DNA from 3 places in the Paenarthrobacter sp. YJN-D genome. Region 1 is predicted to be linked to each of the others. Evidence: riboswitches for the same ligand, from Rfam matches in the RefSeq annotation. Region 1 holds a riboswitch; each other region holds the start of a gene.
The links. A riboswitch is a leader RNA that binds a small molecule or an ion and turns the genes downstream of it on or off. The one in region 1 is predicted to bind thiamine pyrophosphate.
Positions count from the first base shown of each region.

Region 2: another riboswitch for thiamine pyrophosphate. It lies ahead of thiO (glycine oxidase ThiO); the one in region 1 lies ahead of thiC (phosphomethylpyrimidine synthase ThiC).
Region 3: another riboswitch for thiamine pyrophosphate. It lies ahead of HMI60_RS17725 (ECF transporter S component); the one in region 1 lies ahead of thiC (phosphomethylpyrimidine synthase ThiC).

Region 1 is NZ_CP053549.1:994,265-1,000,483, forward strand. It holds gene HMI60_RS04680 (hypothetical protein) at 1-297, opposite strand, end outside; gene HMI60_RS04685 (VOC family protein) at 421-1,293, opposite strand; gene HMI60_RS04690 (amidohydrolase family protein) at 1,386-2,468, opposite strand; TPP riboswitch at 2,553-2,660, shown strand; gene thiC (phosphomethylpyrimidine synthase ThiC) at 2,656-4,515, shown strand; gene HMI60_RS04700 (alpha/beta fold hydrolase) at 4,498-5,220, opposite strand; gene ffh (signal recognition particle protein) at 5,285-6,219, opposite strand, start outside.
Region 2 is NZ_CP053549.1:2,891,703-2,897,921, forward strand. It holds gene HMI60_RS13345 (DUF3107 domain-containing protein) at 1-223, shown strand, start outside; gene HMI60_RS13350 (membrane protein) at 260-562, shown strand; gene HMI60_RS13355 (4a-hydroxytetrahydrobiopterin dehydratase) at 612-956, opposite strand; gene HMI60_RS13360 (thiazole synthase) at 1,003-1,800, opposite strand; gene thiS (sulfur carrier protein ThiS) at 1,804-2,040, opposite strand; gene thiO (glycine oxidase ThiO) at 2,037-3,272, opposite strand; TPP riboswitch at 3,265-3,384, opposite strand; gene thiE (thiamine phosphate synthase) at 3,412-4,098, shown strand; gene HMI60_RS13380 (CGNR zinc finger domain-containing protein) at 4,216-4,743, opposite strand; gene HMI60_RS13385 (alpha/beta fold hydrolase) at 4,740-5,552, opposite strand; gene HMI60_RS13390 (RNB domain-containing ribonuclease) at 5,775-6,219, shown strand, end outside.
Region 3 is NZ_CP053549.1:3,821,109-3,827,327, reverse strand. It holds gene HMI60_RS17755 (Na+/H+ antiporter subunit D) at 1-114, shown strand, start outside; gene HMI60_RS17750 (Na+/H+ antiporter subunit E) at 111-677, shown strand; gene HMI60_RS17745 (monovalent cation/H+ antiporter complex subunit F) at 674-952, shown strand; gene mnhG (monovalent cation/H(+) antiporter subunit G) at 942-1,331, shown strand; gene HMI60_RS17735 (DUF4235 domain-containing protein) at 1,412-1,672, opposite strand; gene HMI60_RS17730 (NUDIX domain-containing protein) at 1,699-2,376, opposite strand; TPP riboswitch at 2,677-2,813, shown strand; gene HMI60_RS17725 (ECF transporter S component) at 2,890-3,510, shown strand; gene HMI60_RS17720 (ABC transporter ATP-binding protein) at 3,510-5,081, shown strand; gene HMI60_RS17715 (energy-coupling factor transporter transmembrane protein EcfT) at 5,078-5,872, shown strand; gene HMI60_RS17710 (GNAT family N-acetyltransferase) at 5,869-6,219, opposite strand, start outside.

The sequences.
Region 1 (6,219 bases):
ATCCAGGACATTGGCTTCACCTTCGCTCTCATACGTGAGCAACTCGGCCAAGGCCCTCACCATCGCTTCGGGAACGCCAAGCAGCGCGTCACTGGTGACGTCCACCAGCGCGAGTTCGTAGTCAGCGCCTGCGGCATGGACGGCCTGGCCGGCGAGGTCGCCCAGTTGTTCCACCTCGAAGTCCGTTATGCCGTTGATGCGGACTGCAGGGCCTGCGGCATCGGCACCTTTACCCAGGGCTGCCGCCCGCTTGAGTGCTTCATCGTGGGTGGCTACAAAAATTTCGGCAAAGCCCATGGAAAGTACTCTCAATCCTTCGTGCTGACGGGACGTCCGGCGCAGGCCCCCCAGGGTCCCGAACCGTCACTGCCCAGCCTAGTGCAGCATGGGGCACCGACGGGCACTCCGGCGGGATGCTGCCTAGCGAACAGCCACCCGCAGCTTGTTCCGCCACGGATCTTCGAACTGCAGTTCAGCGCCGGTGTGATGGTTCTGCACCCCGGCAACGCGCAAACGGTCCGCCAAGGCCCCGACATCCTCGCTGGATGGAACCTCGATCAACACTTCCCCCAGCCCAAGAGTGTCCTTGCGGGGGCCGGCACCCCGGCTGTTCCAGACATTCATGGCCATGTGATGGTGATAGCCGCCGGCGGATACGAACAGTGCTTGGCCGTGCCAGCCCGCGGTCCGCTCGAAGCCCAGGGTCCCGACGTAGAAGTCCTGGGCGGTGGCGACGTCACCTACCTGAAGGTGGACGTGCCCGACACCGGCCGCTGCCTGATGCTGGCCAGTGACGGCTTCTTCGCTCAGGTGCTGCTGAAGGAAACGTTGCGGCGGGAGGGCCACGTTGTCCATGACGACGTTCTTGCCGTCCCACTGCCAGGTTTCACGGGGCTTGTCGTAGTAAAGCTCGATGCCGTTGCCTTCCGGGTCGGTGAAGTAGAACGCTTCGCTGACCAGGTGGTCTGCGCTGCCCACGAACGCCCGGGGTTCGTATCCGGCAGCGGTGGCGATGGTGGCCGCCAGTGAGGGCTGATCCTGGAACAGTATGGCGGTGTGGAACAACCCGGCTTCCCCCCGCCCCGGAATCTGGAGCCCCGCAGCCGGCGCCAAGTGAACCACGGGCTTGCCTGCCCGGCCCAGGTAGAGGCCGCCGTCCTGTTCGGCCACGACCACAAGGCCCAAAGCACGCTGGTAGTAGTCACTCATGACTTTCATGTCGCCGACCTTGAGCATGACAGTGCCCATGGCGAGGTCGGCAGGAAGAAGGTCCCGTGCGGATGATGTGGACATGTGAAGCTCCCGGTGTTGAAGTGTCCGCCTTTCGGCAGGTTCTACTTCTCTAAATTACTTGAAGCTTCAATTTATTCCCAACCATTTGACGCTCATCCCATGAGTTCACCGCGAAGGACCACGTGCTTGAGCCCGGATACCGTCCGTAGGTCGTGCCGGGGATCGTCATGGCAGAGAACGACGTCGGCACTGGCGCCTTCGCTGATGGCGTCGGCTCCCAGCCACTTCCGGGCGCCCCACGCAGCGGCATCCAGGACCGCGGCGGGCGGCAGGCCGGCATCGTGCAGTTCATGCATTTCGTCCGCGATGCGGCCGTGCTTGATCACGCTGCCCGCATCCGTTCCCGCGTAGATCGCCACCCCGGCCTCGAAAGCCTCAAGGACCCGCTCACGCCGGCGCTCCCACAACCGCGTCATGTGGTCCGCGTACCCGGGGAACTTTGGCGCCGCCTGGGCGGCGATCTCCGGAAAGGTCGCAATGTTCACCAACGTGGGAACGATCGGCACTGACTGCTCCACCAGCCGTGGGATGTGCCGGGTCAGAAGGCCAGTGGCATGTTCGATGCAGTCGATGTTGGCATCCAGCATGTCGTCGATTGTGTCCTCCGCAAAGCAGTGCGCCGTGACCCTGGCACCTTCCTCGTGGGCGGCAGCTACGGCGTCCTTGACCAGCTTTGCCGGAAAAGAGGGCGCCAGGTCGCCAATGCCCCGGTCGATCCAGTCGCCTACGAGCTTCACCCAACCGTCGCCGTCGCGGGCCTCCTTACGGACGGTCTCCACCAGCTGTTCCGGTTCAATCTCATGGCCCAATCCGCGCAGGTACCGACGGCTTCGGGCGATGTGGCGGCCGGACCTGATAAGGCGGGGCAAGTCCGTCCGCTGCTGCACCCAACGTGTGTCGCTGGGAGATCCGCAGTCGCGGATCAGCAGGGTTCCCGAAGCGAGGTCGGCCTGGGCATGCGCGAGGGTGGTGGCGTCGTCCACGGCCCCACCGGCGCCCAAGCCGATATGGCAGTGGGCATCCACGAAACCCGGCAGGACCCAACCGTCCAGTACCTTGTCTGGAGGGGACGACGGCTTTTCAAACGTCAGCGCTCCCCCAACAGACCACATTCCTTGGCGCACGTCATCTGCTGCCACGAGCACGGGTCCGCTGAATTCAATGATGTTGGCCATGGCAAAAGCCTAATCCGCTGGGGGGCGGCAGGCTTCGGCGGACTGATGTGACTGGGCGCCCCCTGCCAGCTGTGGTAGCTTCGTCTACGACCACACGGGTGCCCTTGCAGGGGCTGAGATCGGGCTGAGGCAGCCTGCGACCGTTGAACCTGTCCGGGTAATGCCGGCGAAGGAAGTGAGTAATCCTTTGAGCACCACCAAAACACAGCACAGCCCTGCCCAAAGCGAGTCCAGCCCTGCCCAAAACGAGCCTGTTACGCAGTCCCTGAGGTCCCATTCGCTGGCATGGCTTGAAGACCATGACGCCGGAATCCGCGTCCCCGTGACGGAAATCGCGCTGGAGCCCTCCCCCAATGGCCAAGCCAACGCACCACTGCAGGTGTACCGGACGGCAGGCCCGGGCAGCGATCCCGTCGTGGGCTTGGAACCGTTCCGGGCCGCATGGATCGAGTCCCGCGGCGACACTGAGGCCTATTCCGGCCGCGAACGGAACCTGCTCGACGACGGCAAGTCGGCTGTTCGCCGCGGGGCCGCCTCAGCCGAGTGGAAGGGCGCGCAACCGGTGCCTCGCCGCGCCGTCGAGGGTAAGACCGTCACCCAGATGCACTACGCACGGCAAGGCCTGGTGACGCCTGAGATGCGCTTCGTGGCGCTGCGCGAGAATTGCGATGTCGAACTGGTCCGCAGCGAAGTCGCCGCCGGCCGCGCGATCATTCCCAACAACATCAACCACCCCGAATCCGAGCCCATGATTATCGGCAAGGCCTTCCTGGTGAAGATCAACGCCAACATCGGCAATTCGGCCGTCACCAGTTCAATTGCCGAAGAAGTGGACAAGCTTCAGTGGGCTACGCAGTGGGGCGCGGACACCGTCATGGACTTGTCAACCGGCGACGACATCCACACCACCCGCGAGTGGCTGATCCGCAACTCCCCTGTTCCGATCGGCACCGTTCCCATCTACCAGGCGCTGGAAAAGGTCAATGGAGAAGCCAACAAGCTCACGTGGGAAATCTTCCGTGACACAGTGATCGAACAGTGCGAGCAAGGCGTGGACTACATGACGATCCATGCCGGTGTACTGCTCAGGTACGTACCGCTGACCGCCAACCGCGTGACAGGCATAGTCTCCCGTGGCGGGTCCATCATGGCGGGGTGGTGCCTGGCCCACCACCAGGAGAACTTCCTGTACACGCACTTCGACGAGTTGTGCGAAATTTTTGCCAAGTACGACGTCGCGTTTTCCCTCGGCGACGGCCTGCGTCCCGGCGCTACCGCTGACGCCAACGACGCCGCACAATTCGCGGAACTGGACACCCTGGCCGAACTCACACAGCGCGCCTGGGAATTCGACGTGCAGGTGATGGTGGAAGGTCCCGGGCATATCCCGTTCCACCTGGTCCGCGAAAATGTGGAACGGCAGCAGGAACTCTGCAAAGGGGCACCGTTCTACACCCTGGGTCCGCTGGTCACCGACGTCGCCCCCGGCTACGACCACATCACCTCAGCCATCGGTGCCACGGAGATCGCCCGCTACGGTACGGCCATGCTCTGCTACGTCACGCCCAAGGAACACTTGGGCCTACCCAACAAAGACGATGTCAAAACAGGGGTGATCACGTATAAGATCGCGGCGCACGCGGCGGACCTTGCCAAGGGGCACCCCGGCGCACACGAGCGCGACGACGCACTTTCCAAGGCGCGCTTCGAGTTCCGGTGGAGGGACCAGTTTGCCCTGTCCCTCGATCCTGTGACGGCCGAGTCGTTCCACGATGAAACGCTGCCGGCCGAACCCGCCAAAACGGCGCACTTCTGCTCAATGTGCGGGCCCAAGTTCTGTTCGATGCGCATCAGCCAGGACATCCGCGACGAATACGGTTCAGCAGAATCCCAAGCGGCGATCGCAGGAATGTACAGCGGGATGCGGGAAAAAAGTGCGGAGTTCCTCGCCTCCGGTGGAAAGGTCTACCTGCCGGAGCTCCAGGTGGCCTCCGCACGGACGCCGGAGCCGATCGATGGGACCACGCAGTCAGGAAGCCTGAACTGACCTGGCCCGTCGCACCTCTGCGACGAACGAACGGATGATGTGATCGCCGTCGGGTGAGTCCTGGGGCCGGTGCCCGCCTGCTGCCACACGGCGGAGGGCACCGGTCTCCTGGAGGTACGCGGCGATTTCCTCGTACAGCGGCTCCCAACCACCAGTAAGAACCAAGGTGGGAACACCAGGAACAATGTGCAGCGGAGCTTCCCACGGCGGAGCTTGGAGCCGGAGCCTGCGGGCAGAACGCCGGGCCTCGGGAGAGTCGAGCCCTCCCGTTTCGGCGGAAAACGCGCGGAGGAAAAACTCACGCTGGTAATCGGCGTCGTTGAGCTGGCCCCGCACCTCAAACAGCGGTTCCATCAGCGCCCGATATGAAGCGGTAGCGGGAAGCTCAGCAGTCAAGGACAAACAGGCGGGCTCCACCAAGGAAAGCGAATGCACAAGATCAGGGCGCTCAACGGCCGCCAACATGGCGGAGATCGCGCCTTGCTCGTGCGCTACGACGTGGCCGCCCCCTGAATCAGCCAAGGCACCAATCACGATGGCGACGTCGGCAGCGACGTTGGATTCCGCCGGTTCCGCGACCGGATCAAAACCGTGCCTCCGGAGAAAAAGTGCATCATAGCCAAGCGCCATGCCGTGCTGCTTCGGCCAGGCCGCAGCACCAAAACTGCCCAGGCCGTGAAGGAAGACTACGCGCTGCTTATGCATTGGTTCAGCCTATTCGACGGCTCTGACATCCCGGCTCCGACGCGGGGCCGGGATGTCGGCACGGTTATTTACCGAGGAACTTGTCGAAACCCTTGGGAAGGTTGAGCGAGGACGGGTCGAAGTCCGCTGCGCCCTGGCCGAAGGCCGCGCCTGTGGGAGCCGCCGAGGCCGCATTGGCCCGCTTGGCCTCTGCGTCACGCAGCTCCTGGGCAGCCTTGGCCGGGTTGCCCGACCGTGCCTTCTTCTTGGGCGCGTTCTTCCCGTTCTTTCGTCCTCCACCGGGACCACCGAGGCCGGGCATTCCGGGCATGCCCGGCATGCCGCCGCCCTGGGCCAGCTTCTTCATCATCTTCTGGGCCTGGGCGAAACGCTCCAGCAGGCCGTTGACCTCGGAAACATGGACACCTGAACCCTTGGCGATACGGGCGCGGCGTGAGCCGTTGATGATCTTGGGAGCCACACGCTCGTGCGGGGTCATGGAACGGACGATCGCTTCGACGCGGTCGATCTCTTTTTCGTCGAAGTTCTCAAGCTGCTGGCGGATGTTCTGCGCACCCGGCATCATCATGAGCATCTTCTTCATGGAGCCCATGTTGCGGATCTGCTGCATCTGGGCCAGGAAGTCGTCAAGGGTGAAGTCTTCCTGGTCGGCGAATTTCTTCGCCATCCGGGCTGCTTCGTCCTTGTCCCACGCCTTCTCAGCCTGTTCGATCAGGGTAAGTACGTCACCCATGTCCAGGATGCGGGAAGCCATCCGGTCCGGGTGGAAGAGTTCGAAATCGTCAAGGCCTTCGCCCGTTGACGCGAACATGACCGGCTTACCGGTGACCGACGCAACGGAAAGTGCGGCACCACCGCGGGCGTCGCCGTCGAGCTTCGAGAGCACGATGCCGGTGAAGTTGACGCCTTCATCGAACGCCATCGCCGTGTTGACGGCGTCCTGGCCGATCATGGAGTCGATGACAAAAAGGACTTCGTTGGGAATGATCGCCTGGCGGA
Region 2 (6,219 bases), 1.9 Mb from region 1:
GGAAGTAAAGATCGGCATTCAGAACGTTGGCCGTGAAATTGTGCTCGAATCCGCCCTGGACGCTGACGCCGTAGCCAAGATCGTGGCCGAGGCCGTGTCCAAGGGCTCGGAACTGCGGCTGACCGATGAGAAGGGCCGCCAGGTCATCGTTCCGGGCAACGTACTGGGATACGTGGAAATCGGCGCCGAGGAAGTCCGCCGGGTCGGCTTCGGCGCCCTCTAGCGTTCACCGTCCCGCCTTCGTCCGCTAAGGAGTCTCATGCTTTCACTTGTCATCGTGGTTCTGGCCACCGTTGCTGCCGGTTTCATCGTGTGGGCCACCGATAAGCGGCACAGCAGGTACGGGATTGCATTGCCCGCAGGCATTGCGGCCGCTGTTGGCACCCTGAGCTGGATTGCTTTCATCAGTGCCGGACTGGGCTACCAGCCGGGCGCGACATGGATCCCCTGGGTCCTGCCGATCGTGCTCGGAAGTGCAGCGGCAGCGGGCATTGTGGTCTATCTGGGACGGACCCGCACCAAGCATGATACTGAGGCGCTGACCAAGGCCTTGCGGCTCTAGGCTCGAAAACCGGCAGTGACCATCACCCACGGGTGATGGTCACTGCCGTTTAAAGGCCCTCGGCGCCCGGATAGCGACCCGGCTCAGCGAGGGCACCCGTGGCCGATGCTGCCTCACTTACGGAGGCGGCAGCAGCAAGGTCGCGTTGGGTTACCTGTCCGCCGGCGTCATGGGACACGTAACGCAGGAAGACCCTGTTGTACCGCCAGTCAAGATCCGGATGGTGGTTCTGCTCTTCGGCGATCTGTCCAATGGCCGCGATGAGGGCCAAAGCCTCGGCCGCCGTCGACGTCTTGTAAACGGTTACGAGGCCGTTTTGGAGCTTCCAACCCGGGAGGTCCTTGAGCGCGGCTTCGACCGCTGCCTGGGGCACCGGTTCTTTCCTGTTAACCATGGTTGCTCCTTCGTTGCGGGGAACCCGGCCCGGGAGAAACCCGGCTTTAGAGGAACTCCGCCCGGCCTTCCATGGCCGAGGACGCCAAGGCGTGCTCACGACGCGGAATCCGGCCTGCCTGTTTGGCCAGCCTACCGGCGATGACGGCGTGTTTGAAGGCTTGACCCATCTGCACAGGGTTCTGCGCGCGGGTCACTGCGGTCGCCAGCAGGACCGCGTCACAGCCCAGTTCCATGGCAAGTGCCGCGTCGGAAGCTGTTCCGATCCCGGCGTCCAGCACCACCGGCACGGAGGCCCGGGACACGATGAGTTCTATGTTGTGCGGGTTCAGGATGCCCAGGCCGGTCCCGATGGGCGAGCCCAGCGGCATGACTGCCGTGGCGCCGAGGTTCTCGAGGCGGAGGGCAAGCACGGGATCGTCGTTGGTGTAGGCGAACACTTTGAAGCCGCGGTTCACCAATTGCTCGGTGGCGTCCACCAGTTCAACAGCGTCAGGGAGCAGCGTGTGCTCGTCCGCGATGACTTCCAGCTTGACCCAGTCGGTCTCCAGCGCCTCGCGTGCCAGTTCCGCCGTCATCACGGCGTCCTTCGCCGTGAAACACCCTGCAGTGTTCGGGAGGACCCGGATGTTGTTGTCCACCAGCAGCTGGAACAGCGAACCGGTTTCGGCCGGCGAATAGCGTCGCATAGCCACGGTGGTGAGCTCGGTTCCGGATGCCAGGAGCGCGGCTCCGAGCCCGTCAAGGCTCGGCGCACCTCCCGTTCCCATGATCAGGCGGGACCCGAATTCGACGCCGTCGATCACCAAGGCGTCAGTAAGGATTTCGGTGCTTGCTGTGGTCATGATTCAGCCTCCCTGTACTGCGGTAACGAGTTCGAGTTCATCGCCGTCGGCCAGCGGAGTAGCCGCCCACTGGCTGCGCGGCACCACCTCGGAATTGCGGGCGACGGCGACACCCAGCTTCCCGCCGTCGGCCGCCTGTCCACGGTGGTCGAGTACGCGGCCGGTGACGGCCGTGACGAGCGTGCTGACGGAGGCGTCGGCGGGCACCTGGCGGACGGCGCCGTTGAGCTTGATGTTCATACTGTTTCCTTGCTGTGGAGTTGAGAGCGACGCGCGGTTGCACTGAAACGGTCGGGCCGGAAAAGGGACCATCGGGTCTCGGAGGAACCATTGAGCAGCTCCCCCACGATCATGGCGGCCACGGGGGTCAGGAGGACGCCATGCCGGAAGAACCCGGTGGCCACAATCAGGCCCGCGATGTCCCCGCTTGAACCGGCTACGCGGCCCAGCAACGGAGCGTTATCCGGAGTCCCTGGCCTGGCGCGCGCAGTTGCTTCCAGGAGTTCAAGTTCGGCCACCGCGGGAACCAGTACCTGGGCGTCCCGAAGGAGCTGGTAAACCCCGCCGGCAGAGACTGCGTTGGAGGCCGCCGACAAGCCGTCCTCCCGTTGGGTAGCTCCGATGACTACGGTTCCGTCGTCCCTGGGAACGATGTAAACGGGCACCCCGCGGACCATGCCACGAACAGTGGCAGTGAGCAGCGGTTGGAGGTGCGCGGGGACCCGAAGCCTGAGGATGTCCCCGTAGACCGGCCTGACCGGAAGTTCAAGACCCTCAGGAAGGCCGGCGAGCGCGGGGGCGCCCAGCCCGTTGGCCACCACGGTTTCGCCGGCCATGACGGATTTGCCGGATTCGAGCTCCACTCCGGCTACCTGGTCCCCGTCCCACAACAGGCCGTGCGCGGACTCTGCAACGGCAAATCCTTCCCTGGCGCCGCCTACCCACGTGCCATCGCCGGATGAATGCGCGGCCAGCCCTGCCATGAGGCACTCCGCCAGCTTCCGGGGATCCACCTGGTGATCGGCGGGGATATCAAAGGCACAGGAAATTTGCGGGCTAAGGAGCGGTTCGCGTTCCCTGGCGGTCCGCAACGGCAACGGTTCGACCCCCAGGCCCGCCGCGAGCTGGACGGTGCGAAGGTCCGCGAGCGCGCGGCGGTCGGCGGCATCGGCACCCACGGCGAGGGTCGGCGTCGTGCGGTATCCGGTATCTTCCACAGGCCGGTGAAGGCCGCCGGCAAACGAAGGCCACAACCGGGATGACTCGAGCATGAGCTCCAGGAGGTCTTCTTCCTGGTAGTGCAGCTCGCTCACGGGCGCCAACATTCCGGCAGCAGCAAATGTCGCACCGGTGGCGGGCGCCGGATCGATGAGTGCTACGGAGCGGCCCAGCTTCCGGGCCTGGTGGGCGATGCCCAGTCCGATGACGCCTCCGCCGATAACGGCAACATCCGCGTGAATGGCTTCTGCCATCTGTTTCCTTCCCTACGCCGGTACTAGCCGGATCAGGTCAAGCGGTCGGCTCTGAAGCCCTCTCAGCCGGACGGTCATAAAGACGTAGGTCACGGCTCCCGCAGTACGTGCCCAGTTTAGAGGAACTACTGTGGATTCCATGACCCAGCACTCTGCCCTCGCCAGCGCCCGCCTCTACCTGTGCACTGATGCGCGCAAGCGCCAAGGCGATTTTGAAGACTTTGCCGACGCCGCGTTCCAGGGCGGGGTGGACATCATCCAACTCCGTGACAAGACGATCGAAGCCGCCGAGGAATTGGAATTGCTGGCGATCCTGCGTGGCGTCGCAGAACGGCACGGGCGGCTCTGGGCGGTCAACGACCGGGCCGATATTGCCAGTGTTTCCGGGGCTCCGGTGTTCCATGTGGGCCAGAAGGACCTCCCGCTGGAGATTGCCCGCACGTTCCTTCCCCGCCCCGCTTCGATTGGTCTCTCCACCCATACGCCTGAGCAGGTAAATGCCGCGATCACGGCTTCGCCGGGCGAGCCTGGGCTGGACTATTTCTGCGTTGGTCCCGTCTGGGCGACCCCCACCAAACCCGGCCGCGAAGCGGTGGGAACCGGCCTGGTCACATATGCCGCGGAAGCGATCAGGCGCGCGGAGGAGACCACCGGCGGCGCCGTGCAGGTGCCGTGGTTTGCGATCGGCGGAATCGATCTCGGCAACGTCGAGCAGGTGCTCGCTGCGGGCGCCAGCCGTATCGTCGTCGTTCGCGCCATTACCGAGGCGGAAGATCCGACGGCGGCAGCCAAGTCGCTGCTCGAAGCCCTGGACGCCGCCGCGTAACGGTTCTCCAAACAACAGTCCCAGGCACGCAGACCGTCGGGGTATCGGCAGGTTGTGGCGACAGGGGTGAGTCGGGGCTTGCAGATGCCGCAGCCCACCCACCGGATCGGATCAGATTCAGGTGAGCCGATCGCGGTACTGGCGCATCTTGCTCCGCGCCCCGCACGTGTTCATGTCGCACCAGGTCCGGGTCCTGGACCGTGAACTGTCGTAGAACACCCACCTGCACGCTTCCGACGCGCAGGTCCTGAGCCGCTGCCCCGAGCCGGTCAAGCCGTGGAGCAGGAGCGCCCCGACCGCTGCTCCCGCCGGCGAGACCGGCAGGCCGGCCGACGGGGTCAGCGCGAGCCGCCCGTCGTCGTCGACGTGGGGGCCTGCCCAGTGCTCCTGAGCGAGCTGGTTCAGGGCGGATCGCGCTGCCGTGTCGGTACGGTCGGCCAGGAACGCGCGCATGACCTCGCGGGCGTCGCGCAACGAGATGAGATGCTCGAGCGTGGGCTCCCCGTCCCATCCATACCGGACCAGCCACGCCCGCCCGTCACGGATGGTCGCCAGCGCGTCGGTGCCGTGCAGCAGTGTGGCGCTGTTGCAAAACTCCACGACGACACGCAGCTCCTCGGGCACGGCGGACTGCACGGCGTTCACGCGCTCAGCAGCCTGAGGAGTTCGCCGGGCCGATCCTCCGGCACCATGTGCCCGGCTCCCTCGATGATCGAAAACCGCGCGTGATCCGGAAGTGCAGTGACGAGCCGATGGGCGTAGTCGACACCCAGCCACGCATCTTCCGAGCCCCAGATCACGTGGATCGGGATATCCAACAGCCGGAGTCGATCCTGTAGCTCGTCGGTGTTCTCCTCGCCGCCTTGGGTGTACTGCCGGTAGAACGCCCGCGCCCCTTCCGTACCCGCCCACTGGCCCGTGTACGAAGCCAGGGCGTCTGCACGCAGACCCACGTGACTGCCGGACCGGATCTTGGCGTCGATCAGGGCAGCGCTAGCCCAGTCGGGGAGCGCCTCGAAGGCCTCGGGGTGCTGGTGGACGGTTTGGAAGAACCCGCCGGCGCCCCAACCACTCACCGTCGCGGCATCGATGAGCGTGAGCGACTCGAAGTTCACGTCGTGCAGGAGCGTCGCCCGCAGCGCGACCGCGCCGCCGACGTCGTGCGCCACGACCCGAGGCGCCGAGACCCCCCAGTGCTCGAGGAGTTCGACGAAGATCGTCGCCTGCTGCCGGAGGCTCACATCCGGCGCGGTGCGGGTCGACTGTCCGAATCCGAGCATGTCCCAGAGGTAGACCCGGTGATCACGAGCAAGCACCGGGGCGATGTCTCGCCAGATGTACGACGAGAAGGGTGTGCCGTGCATCAGAACGAGAGCCGGGCCCTCGCCGACCGAGTTCCATCGCACCGTACCGTCGCCGACGTCGAACCGCTCGGGTAGCGACCAATCGCTCATAGCTTGCCCCTTCCTTGTTACCGGCTTTATACCTTAGACGGTAACAGGCCCAAATGGGCTACGGGGGTGTTGATGGCTGCCGTCGACCGCCCCACCGCCTGCCTCCCCGGGCCGCCAAGAAGCTAATGGCCAGCAACAGCTGGCCATCCGCCGCACTGACAGCATCGCTTGGAGCTGGAAGCGTCCAAGACTATCCGCCGGTTTCGGGCTACCCTGATTTTCGTGTCACATCATCGGATAGCGCCCAACGTCGACGACTCATCGGACCAGCTCGCAGCGGCTTTCGCGGCCCTCCGGACGGAGCTGGAGCTGCCCGGCGACTATCCGGTTGATGCCGTCCAGGAGGCACGGGACGCCGTCGAATCCCTCCGCCTGCCCGATCGCGACCTCAAGCACGTCCCTTTCCTGACCATCGACCCCGCAACGTCAACGGACCTTGACCAAGCCCTGTTCATTGATCGCGCCGGCGAGGGGTACAAGGTTCTCTACGCGATCGCCGACGTGCCGTCTTTCGTGGCTCCCGGCGGGGCGCTGGATGCCGAAACCCGGCACCGCGGCCAGACGTTCTACGCTCCGGACGGCCGCATCCCCTTACACCCGGAGATCATCAGCGAAAACGCAGGCAGCCTGCTCGCCGATCAGGACTGCGGTGCGTTCGTCTGGGATT
Region 3 (6,219 bases), 1.5 Mb from region 1:
CAGGTCGCGGACGGTTCCGCGGAGATCATGCTGGACCGCTCGGCCTACATCCACTCGGTACTGGGTGACTCTGTCGAGGTGCCCCCGCTGGCGCAGAATGGCGGTACGAAATGAGCCGCAAGCCGATCTCGTTCCGCACGGAACTGCCGCTGCTCATCTGGCTGGTCATCGTATGGGGTGCGCTGTGGCGTGACTTCAGCCCGGGCAACCTGCTTTTTGGCGCGTTGATCGCCGTGCTGGTGGCCAAGTTCTTCTACCTCCCGCCTGTGGAGCTCAGCGGCAGGTTCAATGTCCTGCGTGCTGTTCCGTTCGCCCTGATGTTCGTCGCGAAAGTGGTGGCAGCGAGCTTCCTGGTGCTGTACCTGGCGGTGGTCAAGGGACCCAAGGTGCGCAGCGCCGTCGTCGCTGTTCCGTTGCGAAGCCACTCGGACCTCATGGTGACGGCTACAGGGCATGTCATCTCGCTGATCCCCGGCTCGCTGGTGGTGGAGGTGGACCGCTCCACCTCCACGCTCTATTTGCACGCGCTGAACATCTACGAAGAAGCGGACATCGACAAGATCCGCCGGGAGACGCAGAACATTGAGGCAGGGCTGATCCGCATCATGGGAACGCGGGAAGAAGTCGAGGCCCTGAAGGCAGAAGCCCGGCCCGGCATGGAAGGGGCAACGCTGTGAAGGAATTTGTTCTGGTGGCCACGGCGGTGATCCTCAGCCTCGCCGCTGCAGGTGCGATCGTGCGCATCGCGATTGGCCCATCTTTGCTTGACCGCGTCCTTGCTTCCGATGTCCTGCTGGCCATCCTTGGTGCTGCCCTCGCCATCGACATGGCCGTGAACCAACACCTCAACAACCTGATGCTGCTGGTGGCCCTCGCGGTGATCGGTTTCATCGGCTCAGTGACGGTTGCCCGGTTCGTGGCCGAGCGAAGGGAGCAAAGCAATGAGTCCTGACGCCACCGGAGTGGACTTGGTCATCGACATGGTGACCGCGGTGTTCCTCATAGTGGGTGCCCTGATGTCCTTGGGTGCCGCGATCGGCTTGCTGAGGTTCCCGGACCTCATGAGCCGCATGCACGCAGCCACCAAGCCGCAGGTGTTGGGCTTGTTCCTGATGCTCGCAGCGATCGGCCTGCAGATGCGTACTTGGTGGGTGTGGCCCGTCCTGCTGGTGGCGTGGATTTTCCAGCTTCTCACCGCGCCGGTGTCCGCCCACATGGTGGGGCGCTCCGCGTACCGGACCAAACACGGGCACCGTGAGAAGCTCACCAAGGACGAACTCGAAGCCGTGGTCCAAAGGGCCGCCGCCGGCCAGGAGCCCTCCGAACCTTAAAGCAACGCGGGGTCACTTATGGCCCATTACCCCCATGGGGATGGGCCATAAGTGACCCCGCGTTGCTTGTTGGGTGATGCTTAGACGATGTCCTGGGACTTCGCGAAGCGGGCAATCGCCCGCTGGGTGCCGCGGCTGGCAAGGACCTGGATCAGCGTGCTCACGAAAGCGGAAATCAGCGCGAAGGTCAGAGCCGAGCGGAGGCTCGTCTCCATGTCATCGTTGCCTGTGGGCGGCTTGTTGCCCGTGGCCTTTTCCCAGCCTTTGTTGACGAGTTTGGTACCGACAAAGCCTGCACCGAGGCTTACCCCGGCGCCCAGCAGCTTGAAAAAGAGGTTCATGCCACCAGCCTAGCTGCACGGCACGGCTACCCGCGGTTTTCCCGCTCCTTGAGAAACGCTGCCAAGGACCCGACCGGAGCCAGAACCGGGACGACCGGGTGCTCGGCGGACCACACTGCCCCTACGGAATCGAGGACAGCGATTTCCTTCAGCAGATAGTAGGTGGGTGGCATCAGCTTCAACTGCCCTGCGGCTTCCGCTTCCAGGATTCCGGACACCGGCATCCACAGCGACTGCCAAGCCTCCGTGGTTTGATGCCGGGGCTGCGCTTCCGGTGCCGGCTTGGCCACATAGAAGTAGGTGTCGAAGCGCTTGGGCATGTCTATGGGCGTGATCCAGTTGGCCCAGGGGCGCAGGTCTCCGGGCTCGATGCCCAGCCCGGCTTCTTCCTGGACTTCGCGGATTGCTGCCGTGAGCACCATTCCCGCGTTCCTCTCCGCCAACGCTGTGTCCGCGGAAATCGAACTCTGCGCCCAGGACAACGCATGGCTGCGCAGCAGTTCCCCGGGGTAGTCCCAGCCGGACTGATCCACAGCGTCCACCCGGCCGCCCGGAAAGACCACCATTCCTGCCGCGAAGTCCATGGTGCTGACTCTGTGCTGGACAAATGCCTCTAGCCCCGAGGGGGCGTCGCGGAGCAGAATCACGCTGGCAGCGAGGCGTGGCTCGGCCACGGGTGCGTGGGAGCCTGGAAGATCCGTCATCAGGCCATTCTTGCAGGTGCGTTGTGGGGCCTGGTGTGCGTGTTTAGGCGCGGGGATGGGGTGCAGAGTGGGCCTCGCAACGCACCCTCGTTGCGTTGTGGGGCCTGGTGTGCGTGTTTAGGCGCGGGGATGGGGCGCAGAGTGGGCCTCGCAACGCACCCTCGTTGCGTTGTGGGGCCTGCTGTGCGTGCTTAGGTGTGGGGATGGGGTGCAGAGCGGGCCTCGCAACAGGATTGTGACCGCGGCCCAGAGCCGGCCGTACGCGGAGGTGTAAACTGAACCCGCCCATCAGGGCAGATTTGATAACGACAGGGGAGCGCCGCCGTCGGACCTTGCAGCGATGCAGGAGACGCGAGGGCGCTGAGAGTGCGGACAGCCGCAGACCCTCGAACCTGATCCGGTTAGTACCGGCGCAAGGGAGTCGAGCTTCTCAGAGTGTCCGGAGCCGGACGGCGCAAGCCAGGCGGATTCCGGGGAGCACTTTCCCCTCCTGTAACCTCAGGAGGCAGAAAAATGACCACGGTAAACGTGAAGAAGACCAGTTATAGCTGGCGTGTTGTAGACATCGTGGTGGCGGCCCTCATCGCCATCGCCGGCGGCGTGATTTTCTGGGCCTGGTCCCAGGGCGCGGCACTGGTATCCATCCCCATGAATGCGGCGTACCCGCCCCTTACCGGCCTGATCGCCGGTGGCTGGATGATCCCCGCAGTCCTGGGCATGCTCATTATCCGAAAGCCCGGCGCAGCTCTTTTCTGCGAGGCCGTCGCAGCCACGGGTGAGCTCATCATGGGTTCGCAGTACGGCACCACGGTGCTCATCTCCGGCGTCCTGCAGGGCCTTGGCGCCGAGCTGATCTTCGCCGCGTTCCGCTACAAGAAGTTCAACCTGCCCACCGCACTCCTCGCGGGCGCAGGCGCGGGCCTCTTCTGCGGTCTGAACGACTCCTTCCTGCCCTGGGGCTGGAATATCGCCTACGAGGCCATCGACAAACTGACGTACATCACCTTCACCACCATCTCAGGTGCAGTGATCGCCGGCGGCCTGTCCTGGATCGCCACCCGCGGTCTGGCCACGACGGGTGTCCTGAGTTCCTTCGCGTCGCGGAAGGCCGCTTCGGAGCCAGTCTTCAACTGATGTCTGCCACACACAGCGGCACGGTCCGGCCTGCCGCCATCTCCGCCGAGGGGTGGGGATGGCGGCATGCCGGCCGGGCCCAGCCTGCCATCCAGGGCCTTGACCTCCGCATTGAACCGGGGGAACGCGTCCTGTTGCTGGGCCCTTCGGGGGCCGGCAAGTCCACGCTCCTGCACGCCCTCGCCGGGGTGCTGGGTGACGAGGAAGACGACTCTGATGAGACCGGTTCGCTGCTGATCGACGGCGTCACTTCCCGCGAGCAGCGTGGCCGCGCCGGGCTGATGCAGCAGGATCCCGAAACGCAGGTGGTTCTCTCCCGGGTGGGCGACGACGTTGCCTTCGGCGCGGAGAACCTTGCCGTGCCGCGCGAGGAGATCTGGTCCCGGGTGCATGAAGCGCTCGACGACGTCGGCTTGCGTACCGCATCAGGCGGCGGTTTGGCATTGGACCACCCGACGGCGGCACTTTCCGGGGGACAGAAGCAGCGCCTCGCGCTGGCCGGCATTTTGGCGATGCGGCCAGGCTTGATCCTGCTGGACGAACCCACGGCCAACCTCGATCCTGCAGGGGTCCTCGAGGTCCGCGACGCCGTGGCCCGCTGCCTGGACAAGACCGGCGCCACGCTGGTGGTGGTGGAGCACAGGGTGTCCGTGTGGAAGGACCTGGTGGACAGGATAGTGGTCCTGCAGCCCGGTACCGCAGGCCCGCAATCAGGCACCCCGGGAGTCCTCCTGGATGGTCCGCCGGAGCAGGTCCTCACCCAGGCGCGCTCCATGCTGATGGCGGCGGGCGTATGGGTTCCCGGCTACGTTCCCGCCACAAGGGCGCGTGCCCGGACGTCCGGGACAAACGAACTCCTCCTCGCAGCGCAGGACCTGGCCGTGTCCCGGGAAAAGCCCAGGCGGAAGCGCTTCCGAACCATCCCTCCGGTTCCGGTGCAGAGGGACATCACCGCCCAGGTCCGTGCTGGCCAGGCGTTGACCATTACCGGGCCCAATGGTGCCGGGAAGTCCACTTTTGCGCTGACGTTGGCCGGCCTTCTGGCGCCGGTGGACGGCATGGTGAGCGCCGGCGTCGACCTTTCGGAGGGGGCGGGCATCGACCCGTACAAATGGAAGGCCGATCAGCTCATCTCCAGGATCGGCACGGTCTTCCAGGAGCCGGAGCACCAGTTCGTCACGGGCAAGGTCCTGGATGAGCTCATGTTCGGCCCCAGGCACCTGGGCCACGGCGGGGAACGCGTGGACGAATTGGTGGAGCGGCTGAGGCTCTCCCATCTGGTGGACGCCAATCCCTACACACTGTCCGGCGGTGAGAAGCGCAGGCTTTCAGTGGCTACGGTGTTGGCGGCGCACCCGAAGGTACTCGTCCTCGATGAGCCCACCTTCGGACAGGACGCCAACACCTGGGCCGAACTGGCCTCGTTCCTCTCGGAGTTGCTGGACGCCGGTACCGCCGTGGTTTCCGTGACCCACGACCAGGAATTCAGTGCCGTACTGGGCGGGACGGAACTGCGGCTCGGGCCGGTGTCCCAAGGTGAGACGGCCCCCCAGGAAGCGGGTGCGGCATGAGGGACGCACTGAACCTGCGCGGCAACCACGCGCTCTTGACCCGGGCAAACCCGTTGGCGAAGTTCGTGGCCGTCTTCCTTATCTCCCTGGTGCTGGCCCTGTCCATCGACTGGGTTTCCGCGTCCACGGCTCTCCTCGCGGAATTGGCGCTCTTCCCCTTGGCCGGCCTCACCCTCCGCCTTCTCTGGCAGCGCGCCTGGCCGCTGATCATTGCGGCGGCGATCGGTGGCTGGAGTACCGCGATTGTCGCCGCTGACAGCGGCGCAGTACTGCTCGACGTCGGACTCTGGTCCATCAGCGAAGGTTCCCTTGAGCTGGGGCTCGGCTTCATGCTGCGCGGTTTGGCGATCGCCCTCCCCGCGATCCTGCTGATGTCCTGCACCGACCCGACGGACCTGGCGGACGCACTTGCGCAGAAGGCAAAGCTGCCGCACCGATTTGTCCTCGGTTCCCTTGCCGCCATGCGGCTGGTGGGCCTCATGGCGGAGGAGTGGCAGACCATCGGCATGGCCCGGCGCGCCCGCGGTGTCGGCTCGCAGGGAAGCCCGATCCAGCGCCTCAAAGCGACGCTCGGACAGAGCTTCGGGCTGCTGGTCCAGGCCGTCCGGCGGGCTTCGCGGTTGGCCGTGACCATGGAAGCCCGCGGTTTCGGCGGGGGACAACGGACGTGGGCGCGTGAGTCCACGTACTCGCTGATGGACGTCTGGGTGGTACTTGGCGGCGTGGCCATAGCCGGAGGCGCCGTCCTCACGGCTTTGGGCGCCGGAACGTGGAGCTTCGTGTGGCGTTAGCGGGCCGGTAGCTCCTGGATTTCGTCGAAATCTGCGCGGGTGAGGAAGCCGAGCTGGGCCTCCTTCTCCTCGAGCTGGATGATCGGGCCGAGTTCGAAGCACGTCGCTTCAAGCCGGCGCAGGGCTTTGGCGTTGCGTGAGTCTGGCTCCACGATGATCCGGTCCTTGCCCGGGAGCGAGAACATGTACCTGATAAGGGAGGTGCCGAGCCTGGGGGTGAAGTGCGGAATGGGGCGCGTTGCCGGTGCCAGCAGCAGATGCATCCCGATGTCCGCCTCGCGGGCGGGGTAGGCCTCGCCCACGGGATCGTGCAGTGGTTCGTATGTCTGGAACAGGGCCAGGGGCTC